2 regions of the Bacillus sp. MUM 13 genome follow, and region 1 is predicted to be linked to the other one. Evidence: riboswitches for the same ligand, from Rfam matches in the RefSeq annotation. Region 1 holds a riboswitch; the other holds the start of a gene.
The links. Region 1 has a riboswitch for glycine ahead of gcvT (glycine cleavage system aminomethyltransferase GcvT). Riboswitches for the same ligand answer to the same signal wherever they lie in the genome.
Positions count from the first base shown of each region.

Region 2: another riboswitch for glycine. It lies ahead of BIV59_RS01260 (amino acid permease); the one in region 1 lies ahead of gcvT (glycine cleavage system aminomethyltransferase GcvT).

Region 1 covers NZ_MLYQ01000013.1:49,077-55,239, forward strand. Annotated here, with positions in the region: gene comGG (competence type IV pilus minor pilin ComGG) at 1-275, shown strand, start outside; gene BIV59_RS04715 (YqzE family protein) at 327-503, shown strand; gene BIV59_RS04720 (YqhG family protein) at 584-1,399, opposite strand; gene BIV59_RS04725 (DEAD/DEAH box helicase) at 1,377-3,065, opposite strand; glycine riboswitch at 3,334-3,422, shown strand; glycine riboswitch at 3,426-3,503, shown strand; gene gcvT (glycine cleavage system aminomethyltransferase GcvT) at 3,622-4,728, shown strand; gene gcvPA (aminomethyl-transferring glycine dehydrogenase subunit GcvPA) at 4,746-6,092, shown strand; gene gcvPB (aminomethyl-transferring glycine dehydrogenase subunit GcvPB) at 6,085-6,163, shown strand, end outside.
Region 2 covers NZ_MLYQ01000002.1:55,854-62,016, reverse strand. Annotated here, with positions in the region: gene BIV59_RS01270 (MFS transporter) at 8-1,183, shown strand; gene ypfJ (KPN_02809 family neutral zinc metallopeptidase) at 1,244-2,089, opposite strand; gene BIV59_RS01260 (amino acid permease) at 2,321-3,673, opposite strand; glycine riboswitch at 3,859-3,938, opposite strand; gene BIV59_RS01255 (M20 peptidase aminoacylase family protein) at 4,459-5,610, shown strand; gene BIV59_RS01250 (hypothetical protein) at 5,641-6,163, opposite strand, start outside.

The sequences.
Region 1 (6,163 bases):
TTCACAAAGAGACAGAAGAAAAGCTTGTGAACGACCATTTACTGAAGCTTGCAGCCAAGGATCTTTCTATCATGCTGCCCAAGGATATTACAGGGAAAATCAGCACCGGAATTTTCTTTTATCAAAATGGGGACGTGTATTATCAGGTGAAAAAACAGAGCCCGCAAATCGTTCAGACTACGCTTTTTGCCACTACAAAATCCGGCCGCAAAAGTGAATCCGTTTTTATTTTTAATCTATCTTCGGCCAAAATCACTGAATGGAGGGAGAGGTAGCGTGTAATAAAAAGCTGGCGATTTGTGCATACTTGCTAATGGGTGATAAAGATGTCAGCGAATGATTATATTAAATTTTTAACGCAGCAGTTTGTGATGTATACAAATGTGCCAAAAAATCAGCGCAAAGAGCAAAAACAGATGAAAAAGGAAAACAAGCAGCCCTTTATGAGCACTTGGTTTGGCGTTGTGCCTTTTGCTTTAAGAATGCTGATTAAAAGGAAGTAAACATGCCCTTTCCTGCCGAAAGGGTATGTTTAATTGAAAAAACCGGAAAACAGGCGACTATCCCTGCTAACCGGTCTTTTTTATGCATGGATTTTTTGCCTGTAAAAGGAATCTGTTAAATAAAATAATCCGCCATTTACAATGGAGATGTCGATTTTCGGTTCATATTGAGCACGAAGCGCTTCTTTTTCTGTATAATAACTTTCATTTTTTTCTTCCATATCTTCATAGAAATGCTCCAGAAGCTGAAGATCTGCATTCCAGCGGTTTATCGCTTCTTCTGCCCAGGAATGGTCATCAGTTTCCACATAATTTTTCCGGATGAAGGTATCCAGGCGCGACAGCCCGCTTTTATGCTTGATAAGCGGCGAAAGCGTAAAAGAAAAATCCGGAATTTTCGGTGTCATTTTTAAGGAGAGGACTTTATCATGAAATTCATCCAGCACTTCTCCTGAGATTAAATTGAGGGCAACAGATAAGAAGACATCCTTCTTCCTGTCGCACTGATAAGAAACCTTCACATTCAAATTCAGCCAAGGAAACAGGGAGTGTTTAGCAGTTCCCTGCTGCTGGATGTCTTCATAAAGTCTGATGAATCCGGCGAGCTCCTTTGTAGAAGCAAAAATCTGGTGAAGACGCGGCGAACCGAAGTGTATCACTTCGCCTTTAAGATCTTCTGGTGCCTGGGCTGAATCCGTGATTAATGTCAGCTTCTGAGGGTTGGGCTCGCCTCCGGTTTTTTCAAGATAGTGCCAATAGAAAGGACGGTTCATCAGCGCTTTATCCATTTCCACCGTAAGCTGGACAACAAGATGGGAGCTGTGGTCCTCGAGAATTTCACACTGGTTGGACTGGAAGTACTTTTTTAGGAACTCATGGATTTCCTGCTGCTGCAAAGTGATCACCATCCTTCATTTCCTGCGCAAATTTAATAAGCGACGAAAGATTTTCCATTTTAATTTTCATTTCTCCTTCTGTCCGGGACTCCCCGACAACGTCTACCAGATATTCCTCTATGTTTCCGATATCCAGTTTTGTCAGGATATCATCAAGCTCGCCGATTACCTTTTCAAATAAATTGATTTTTTCATACAAAAGCTTCAGGATATGTTCTTCGACTGTATCCTGGGTGGCAAAGTTATAAATTCTTACATCTTCTTTTTGCCCAAGCCTGTGAATACGGCCGATTCTTTGTTCAAGCCGCATCGGGTTCCAAGGGAGGTCAAAATTGATCAGATGATGGCAAAATTGAAGGTTGATCCCTTCGCCGCCTGCTTCTGTTGCAATCAACACCTGTGTCCGGTTTTGGAAGAGCTCGCGCATCCAATCCTTTTTGCCTCGTTTGAAGCCGCCCCTGAAGGGAACCGAATTGATGCCATGCTGCTGCAGATACCACTGAAGATAAAGCTGTGTTGCCCGGTATTCAGTGAAAATGATCACTTTATCATTAATTTTCTGTATCAGCTCCAGTGCCTTCTCAGCCTTGGAGTTCCGTTCTGTTTCATTCACCAGTGTGAATAAATGATCAAGTCTTGCTGAAAATTCCTCCGGAGGATTTTCATATTTGCCTTTCATCTTCTTTAATGTATAAAAAACCGCTTCCCGGCTGCTGCACGCTTCTCTTTGCAATGTGAGCGACGAAAAGGCACTTCCGGTTTTTTCTCCTGAGTCCGGCTTGAAATTCGTGACTCCATCATATAGGGCACGCTCTGTAGGCGACAGCTCGATGATGATGGTTTCCACAATCCTTTTGGTCCACTCGATGCCGGTATCGGCCCGGCGGTTTCGAATCATGACGGTATTTACCAGTTCTTTCAGATGTTCATCATCATTCAGGCTTCTGCCTTTGCCTTTATATTTCTCGGCAAACAGGGCGGCATTGCCCAGGTGGCCCGGCTTCAGGAGGGAAACAAGATGAAAGATTTCCTCGGGTTTATTCTGAATCGGTGTTGCCGTCAGAAGCAGGCAAAACTTCTTCTTCAAATTCTGTGCAAACTCATAGTTTTTAGTTTTATTGTTCTTGAGTTTATGTGCTTCATCAATAATGATCATATCGTATTCCTGCTGAAAGATGATGTCGCGGTGCGGATCTCGCTTTGCCGTATCGATCGAAGACACCACACAATCACAGGCTTCCCACACATAGCTTTTTTTCTGGGCAACTGCAGGAATGTGGAACTTGGTATTCAGTTCAAACGCCCATTGGCTGACAAGGGAAGCGGGTACAAGAATCAGGACTTTTTTAACCAGGCCGCGGATCATGTATTCCTTTAATATAAGCCCTGCTTCAATCGTCTTTCCAAGCCCTACCTCATCGGCAAGGATCGCTTTGCCATTCATTTCTTCCACTACCTGTTTTGCTGCCTCAAGCTGATGGGGAAGCGGGACTAATTGCGGCAGATGCTTTGGCGCCTGCAGACCTTCAAAATCCGGGACAACGAGCCGCCTTTCGATATCTGCGGCCAGTTTATACAAGTCCCAGTTCGCCCATGGCCCGTCTTTTTCAATCTTTTGTAAAAACTCTTCTCCCCAGTCTTGATCGAAGCTTATTTCAATCTTCATGGTCTTGCCCCCTAAGCAGAATGAATAATGAGATATCTATAAAATTGAGCTAAACACGAACATTAGAAGGTTGAAAAATAAAATTAGTAAGTTGTTTGCGTTTTCAAGATAAAAGTTATTGCGGAAAAAACATTCTTAATGGTAGGATGGGAATAGAATTTGAGTTTTACAAATTTTCATACTGGCAGAAAACATACCTGCAGTTTCTAAATGATTGGATTGCTGGTTTTCTCATAGTATGTACAATGGGTCTTTAAAATATAAGCGGATGAAGGCATGGGGAGAGACTGCATGGCGCAGCGCCGAAGGAGCAAGCTTAACAGCGAATCTCTCAGGCAAAAGAACTCTTGCTGGACGCAGCTCTGGAGAGAGTCCGCGTTACGGGACCACCAAAGGGGAAAGCCTACTAAAGGTAAACTTTCAGGTTTCAGGACAGAGAATTATGCCCAAAGAGGGCAGCTCTGTCCTTTTTTATGCCCTTTTTTCTAAGAAAGCTGAAACGTTGTATGAGCCGCAAAAGAAAGATTTTTAATCTTATTTTTAAGGAGGCAGCATTTTGACAGAATTAAAAAGAACACCATTATTCGAAGTGTACCGTGAGAGCGGGGGCAAAACGATTGATTTTGGCGGGTGGGAATTGCCTGTCCAGTTTTCCGGAATAAAAGAAGAGCATGAAACCGTCCGTACCAAAGCAGGACTATTCGATGTATCTCATATGGGTGAATTTGAAGTGAAGGGACCCGGAAGCATTGAATTTCTTCAGAAGATGCTGACAAATGATATCCTGAAGCTGCAGCCCGGCGGAGCCCAATATACGGCCATGTGCTATGAAAATGGCGGAACTGTTGATGATTTGATCGTATATAAAAAATCGGATGAAGAATATCTTCTGGTAGTCAATGCTGCTAATATCGATAAAGATTTTGATTGGCTTCAGGCAAGCAAAATAGAGAATGTTGAATTGACAAATGTTTCTTCCCATTATGCCCAGCTTGCACTTCAGGGCCCGGCAGCGGAAACCGTGCTTCAAAAATTATCTAAAAATACTGATTTGAGTGAAATAGGGTTTTTTAAATTCAAGGAAGATGTTGACTTGAACGGAATCACAGCCCTGGTTTCAAGAACGGGCTATACAGGCGAGGACGGATTTGAAATTTACTGTGAAAGTGCATCCGGTCCAGCTCTTTGGCGGGAGATCCTTGCTGCAGGCAAGGAGGAAGGCATCCTTCCTATTGGGCTTGGAGCCCGGGATACGCTCCGGTTTGAAGCCAATCTTGCTCTATATGGACAGGAGCTTACAGCTGATATCACTCCGATTGAAGCGGGAATCGGCTTTGCTGTCAAAACCGATAAAGAGGCAGATTTCTACGGGAAATCTGTTTTAAAGAAGCAAAAAGAAGAAGGAGCCCCAAGAAGAAGCGCTGGAATTGAAATGATAGACAGAGGGATTCCGCGCCATGGCTACCCTGTATTTTCCGGGGGAGAGCAGATTGGTGAGATCACTACAGGCACCCAGTCTCCGACACTGAAGAAAAATGTGGGACTTGCCCTATTAAAAAGGGAGTTCACTGAAATTGGCACAGAAGTGGAAGTCGAAATCAGGTCAAAAAGATTAAAAGCTAAAGTCATAGCGACACCTTTTTATAAAAAACCGAGAAAATAGAGGGGAATGAATGATACATGACGCATCGCTATCTGCCGATGACAGAGCAAGACAAAAAAGAAATGCTGGCTGAAATCGGTGTTTCAGCCGTTGATGAGCTTTTCAGCGACATACCGGAAAAAGTCCGTTTCCAGGGTGAATATAACATCAAACCGGCCAAAGCCGAATCATCTCTCATTAAAGAGCTTACAAGAATGGCTTCGAAAAATGCCGACACAAAAAGCTATGCATCATTTCTTGGTGCAGGTGTTTATGATCATTATGCTCCTATTATCGTTGATCATGTTATTTCACGTTCAGAGTTTTATACAGCATATACACCATACCAGCCGGAAATCTCACAGGGAGAGCTGCAGGCCATTTTTGAGTTCCAGACCATGATCTGTGAGCTGACGGGAATGGATGTTGCCAATTCCTCCATGTACGATGGCGGCACCGCTCTTGCCGAAGCGGCGATGTTAAGCACCGGGCATACGAAAAGAAAGAAAATCCTTCTTTCCAGTGCTGTGCACCCTGAGTCACGGGAAGTGGTCAAATCATACGCAAAAGGCCAGAATGTGGAGGTCATTGAAATTCCTTTCAGTGACGGAATCACCGACCTTGAGGCATTAAAAGAGCAGATGGCGGATGATATTGCAGGAGTTATCGTGCAGTATCCGAATTTCTTCGGCCGTATTGAGCCGCTGAAAGAAATAGAAGAAATTGTTCATTCTGTGAAATCCATGTTTATTGTTTCATCGAATCCGCTTGCACTCGGGGCATTGACGCCTCCAGGCAAATTCGGGGCCAATATCGTAGCGGGTGATGCCCAGCCATTCGGGATTCCCCAGGCTTTTGGCGGTCCGCACTGCGGCTATTTTGCCGTAACGAATAAATTAATGCGGAAGGTTCCAGGGCGTCTTGTCGGCCAGACAGTGGACGAAGACGGAAAACGCGGATTTGTGCTTACCCTGCAAGCAAGAGAACAGCATATCAGGAGGGACAAGGCAACATCCAACATTTGCTCAAACCAGGCCTTGAATGCCCTTGCTGCCTCAGTAGCCATGACAGCACTTGGCAAAAAAGGCGCGAAGGAAATTGCTGTGCAAAATATCCAAAAAGCCTTTTATGCGAAGAAAGCACTGAAGGAGAAAGGCCTGGAAGTTATCTTTGATGGCCCGTCATTCAATGAATTTGTCGTTAAACTTCCTGCATCATATGAAGATATCAATCAAAAATTATTTAAAAAAGGCATCATCGGCGGTTTCGATTTGGGCCGGATCTATCCTGATCTAAAAGATCACATGCTTGTTGCGGTCACAGAATTAAGGACGAAAGAGGAAATTGACGCTTTTGCCAAAGAACTGGGGGATAGCCATGAATAACCAAGATCAGCCGTTAATTTTTGAATTAAGTAAACCAGGAAGAATTGGCTATAGCCTGCCTGAAATGGATA
Region 2 (6,163 bases), on a different contig from region 1:
ACATAGTGTGAATCCAAAAATTTATATTCTAGCCGTTTCGTGCTTTGTAATCGGAACAGTGGAGCTCATTATCGGCGGAATTTTAGATATCATTTCAAAGGACTTAGGGATTTCTGTAAGTACAGCGGGCAATCTTATTACGATTTATTCGGTTTTCTTTGCTCTATCCGCTCCTATCCTTTTAAATGCAACAGCTAAATTTGAGCGGAAGAAAACATATTTATGGACTTTATTTGCCTTTTTTCTCAGCAATATCCTGTCTGCTTTTAGTGTCAATTACGGAATGCTCTTTACAGGGCGGATTGTGGCTGCCATGAGCGGGTCATTTTTAGTGGTCCTTTCAACCACAATGGCATCACGTATGGTAGCACCGGAATTCAAAGGCCGGGCAATCGGCACCATTTTCATGGGAATCAGTGCTTCCCTTGTTCTAGGAATACCGATTGGCATTTTAGTGGGTAATGCCTATGGCTGGCGTGCGGTTTTCATTCTTATTGCCTTGCTGACTGCAGTCATCATGATTGGTGTCCAGGTCATGCTTGAAAAGGCCGCACCGCCTCCAGTCATCACCCTGCGCGTGCAGCTTCGTTCATTAAAAGAAGCTAAGATTGTCGCGACCCAGCTTTCATCAGGGTTTTTATTAGCCGGACACCTGACTTTGTATGCCTATTTAACTCCATTCTTGCGTACCGCCCTGCATCTTAATACAGCAATGGTCACAGCTATGTATCTTGTCTTTGGACTGGCGGCTGTCGCGGGAGGCGGAATCGGGGGCTTCAGCTCTGATAAGTGGGGATCAAAGAAATCCATTTTAACTATCATTACTTTGTTCTTCGTGATGATGCTCTTGATTCCGTTTAGTGTCGAGTGGCCCATATATCTGTTCACCGCAGTCATTATCTTATGGAGCGCTTTGAGCTGGGCAATTTCGCCTGCCCAAAACAATTTTATTATTCAAATGGCACCGCATAATTCAGATATCCTGTTAAGCTTGAACACGACCGCCAGCCATCTCGGCATTGCGCTGGGATCATTCATCGGAGGCATTGTTATTGAGCACACCTCGATTATATATAATGCCTGGGTCGGGGCCATATTCGTTTTAATCGCTTTGCTTTGTTCCATCTTCTCCGTTACACGGCATAGTGAATCTCAAAATGCAGAAAAGTATATTCACCCATAATAAAAAAAGCTGTCCTAAAAGGTCTCATTTCAGCCTTTTCGGGACAGCTTTTTTCATGTGTCACAGGTTTTTAGCAGAAAACGTATCTCCGCCTTCTATCGTGCCAGATTGGAAGCCTTTATTAAACCAGCGCTTCCTTTGTTCGGATGTTCCGTGTGTAAAGCTCTCCGGCACCGCATAGCCTTGAACCTTTTTTTGAATATTATCGTCACCGACCGCATTCGCTGCATTTAATGCTTCTTCAAGATCGCCCTTTTCCAGCAAATTCATATCCTTTGCATGGCTGGCCCAGACACCGGCCAGATAATCTGCCTGCAGTTCAAGCCGGACGGAATACTTATTATATTCCTTTTGGCTGACCTGCTGCCTATTTGGCATTTCCTTTTGGGTTGTCCCGAGCAGTGTCTGTACATGATGGCCCACCTCATGGGCAATTACATAGGCCATGGCAAAATCGCCTGGAGCCTTGAACTTCTGCTTCAATTCTTCATAAAAGCTCAAATCAATATATAGCTTCTGGTCACCCGGACAATAAAAAGGTCCTACCGCTGATCCGGCTGTGCCGCAAGCAGAATCTACACTTCCGGAATACAGAACAAGCGTCGGTTTTTTGTAGGTTAGACCTTCTTTCTTGAATACATCTGTCCAGACATCCTCTGTATCTGCGAGAACTACAGATACAAACTGTGAAAGCTCCTTCTCCTGTGCGCTTTCCTCATACGGTGCATTTGTCCCGGATGCTGGAGCATTCGTCATGCCGTTTAGCAGATCACTTGGATTTCCCCCAAGCAAGGTCACAAGAAGCAAAATGACAATTCCGCCGATTCCGCCGCCAACGAGCGTTTTTCCGCCCATCCCTCTTCTATCTTCAACGTTGGAGCTTTCTCGTCTCCCTTTCCATTTCATGATATTTCCTCCTCATACACGATTCACAATAAATGAATGAAAAATTGCGCGTCTTCCCTTAGTCTTATACCCGCGATTAACCAGTTTATTTAGCTTTCGAAAAAATTCTTTTACATAAGGCGCTGTCCTTGCCCGTCCCGCGTAAGGATTCTCTTCCCAGTCACCGCAAAAAAGCTGAACCATAGGAAAAAACTCCTTTTGGTTCAGCTTTTTCTTTAGAGACGCGCCATCTCACTGGATATTTTTTCCAGATTTTCTAGATACATATACGATAATTAAGAACACAAACCATAAAGGCGTCAGCAATACAGGCAGGCGTGTTGCTTCAGCAAACAGCATGATGATTAATATGCAAATAAACAATAGTAGAATAACGTAATTAATAATAGGAGTAAAGGGTGCTTTGAAGCTTGATTTCTTCCTTAAATCCGGACTTTTTCTGCTGTACCTTATATGAGAAATCAAAATGATGCTCCACACCCAAATGAAGCAGATAGCACTAATGGTTGTCACAATGCCAAAGGCTTCGCCAGGTATAAGCTTGCTCAAAAGGGCCCCGGCGGAGAGAACAGCTGCTGAAGTATATAGAGCGCGGCTGGGCACATGGTTTTTATTCAATTTAGCCAGTTTAGCAGGGCCGGCGTTATGCCGGCTTAAATTATATAAAATCCTGCTCGTTGAAAACAATCCGCTGTTAAAGGCCGAGGCAGCTGAGGTTAATACGACGAAATTAATGATTCCGGCAGCAACAGGAATGCCCACTAAACTGAACGTTTTTACAAAAGGGCTATTGTCTGCAGACAATTGGTTCCACGGGTTGATGCATAAAAGAATAATCAATGCTCCTACATAGAAAAAGAGAATTCTCAGCGGAATTTTGTTAATGGCTGAAGGGATATTTTTTTTGGGATCTGCTGTTTCTGCTGCAGAAACACCGATTAATTCGACCCCGACAAATGCAAACACGGCCATCTGAAAGGAAAGCAGGAATCCGGATATCCCATGCGGAAATATTCCTCCGAAATTCCACAGATTTCCCGCGGAAACCGTTCCTGCATCTGTTTTGAATCCAATAAAAAGCAAAACGATCCCGATAATAATTAAAGCAAGAATGGTAATCACCTTGATTAAGGCAAACCAAAACTCCAATTCGCCAAAAAGCTTAACAGTCAGCAGATTAAGCCCCAATAAAACGACTAAACAGACGACAGCAGGAACCCATTGCGGAATATGAAACCAGTATTGTACATACACGCCAACCGCTATCATGTCAGCCATAGCCGTCATGATCCAGCAAAACCAATAGGTCCATCCTGTCACAAACCCAGCCCACGGACCGATATACTCTTCGGCAAAATCCGTAAAGGACTGATATCCGGCATTAGACAGAAGCAGTTCTCCCAGTGCCCTCATAACGAAGAACAATGCAATCCCTACGATGAGATAGGCCAATACAATCGAGGGACCAGCTAATTGTATCGCTTTCCCTGAGCCAAGAAATAAACCGGTCCCTATCGTGCCGCCAATTGCAATCAGCTGTACATGCCTATTTTTCAGATCTCTCTTTAACTCCTGCTGTTCCATCCTGCATTCCCCCGTTTATATTCAGTAAAAAAAGCTGTTTCAAACTTGCCTGACACACTCACTGATAACACCATTCCAACTGCACTGCAAAGACAATAAAAAAAGAGACTGGAGTTCTCCAATCTCATCGCACAGAATAATAAATGTTTTTTTATTATCTTAAAGAAAATAAAAAATTTACGGTTTATTAAACTTCTGTTCTTTTGCCTGAGATAGTGAACCCTTCGGCGCCGCAAACATGTGCGGTCTCTCCAGAAACTGCTCCTGCTGAAGTCTGATCCCCAGCAATCATAGCTTGTTAACTATTTAATTATAATTTCACATTCTATCAATATTTGTCAGACAGAACAAGGATAATTAGCTGGATGTAATAGAAAATGCATGCAAAGAATATCCATCTGTGCAAATTAACCTTCACAGTTTGGAAAAATAACCAGATTTAAGGCTATCTTGTTCTAGGGAAATTATGTAAGGAAGTTCCTCGCGTTTTTCACTGAAGCTAAAATTTTTTCCCAGGCACACCGTCGCTGATATAAAGCCCGCCATACTTTCAATAAATTGTTTTCATTGATTCATATTGAAACAAAGCAGATCATTCACTAATATGTATAATTATAGTATTCTAAAAATTTTTTCTTTTGTGAGGGTCTGTCTAAATTCCTAAAAATCCATACTCGATAACGGGCCTGTATCCTTTTCCCCATTACATTCAATTCTTCTTCATATCGCTCAAAAGACTTAATACATCATTAGTATGACATTAAGTAAAGAAAGGAATGGAACATTTGAATTCAAAATCACAGCCATTAACAGATCTATTTAAAAAGAAAGTCTATGAAACTTTCAGCCATCTTCATAAAAACCCGGAGCTTAGCTGGGAAGAGTGGAAAACTACAGAATATATTGAGTGCATTTTAAAGGATGCAGGCTGCCATAGGGTAACCACATTTGACGACTGTACAGGTGTGATTGGAGACATGGGGAATTTCAGCGGAAACTGTCCAATCATTGCCATCCGGGCAGATATGGATGCCCTATACCAGGAAGTAAACGGTAAAATGCAGGCCAATCACTCCTGCGGGCATGATGCCCATATGACACTGGTATTAGGCGTTTTATGGAGCCTGCAGCATAATGAACATCTGAAGAAACAAATAGGTGTACGTTTTATTTTCCAGCCTGCAGAAGAGGTGGGAGCAGGCGCCCTGAAGCTGGCTGGAAAGGGAGTTGTTGCTGATGCGGATTACTTATATGGAGTCCATCTCCGGCCGATACAGGAGCTTGCAGCAGGCTATGCGGCTCCTGCCATTCTGCACAGTGCGACACGTTCCATCGAGTTTGAAATCCATGGTGAAGATGCCCATGGCGCAAGGCCGCATCTCACACAAAGCGCCATTGAAATTGGCGCCTATATTATGAATGCGATTCACTCTCTGTATTTTGACCCCAATATTCCGCATTCCGCGAAAGTGACACGATTTATCTCAGGAGGAAGGAATACAAATATTATTCCCGGGAAAGCTTCCCTGGCCATTGATATGAGGGCACAAACAAATGAACTTATGGAAAAACTCCATAACCGTGTGCTTGATGTTATCCATAATGCACAAGAAATTTATAAAACAGATATTGAGATTACCAGCGACCATGGAATAGTGGCTGCAGAATCAAGCCAGTCTGCGCAGGACATTGCTGCCAAAGCCATACAGAATATTCTGGGACCTGAAAAAACGGCTCCTCCTGTCGTGACTCCCGGCGGTGATGACTTCCATTTTTATAAAGTGAAAATGCCTGACTTAAACGCCACAATGATTGGTTTAGGATGTAATCTTCAGCCTGGTTTGCATCATCCTGATATGCATTTTGAGATTGATTCGCTATTTACCGGAATTCATATCTTTAACGAAATTTTGCGCCTGCATAGTCTGGCGGATTAAAAATTGGGGCGGCAGAGTTTATCTGTTGCCCTATAACCAAATGAACACCCATGCAAGAAGGCTGAGTCCTCCAAACACCAATTCCCCCGCATGAATAGCCATGATAAGGACATCACTCTTTTTCGACCGGGGAATTCCAAAAAATCCTGTGTTATGGATGATATAGGTGAATCCAGAGGCAAAAATCAGGACCGCCAGGTAATTCACAGCCTGTGGGACAGTGAGGGTTTCTTCAGAACCGCTTTCCATTCCTACATTTAACTGAATTCCGCAGTGCTTCGAAATCAAAAAGGATGCTGCATAAAAAAGGAACAGTATAAGTGACAAACTGAAAGGCTGTTTACGGTAATCTGCCATGTTCAGAAATGTATTTTTAGGCTGCCGCTTTTCACCCTTATCCTGATCATGGAGAATAAAAATAAGGGCAACACCGCTCATGCCTGCTACAAATAAAGGGCTAAGCAGGCTAATTGCAAGGTTAAAATCAAAACATGCGATAATAATCAATGCCGCAAGGATTCCTCCTGCCAGTTTTTTTCCGTACTTCTCGCCA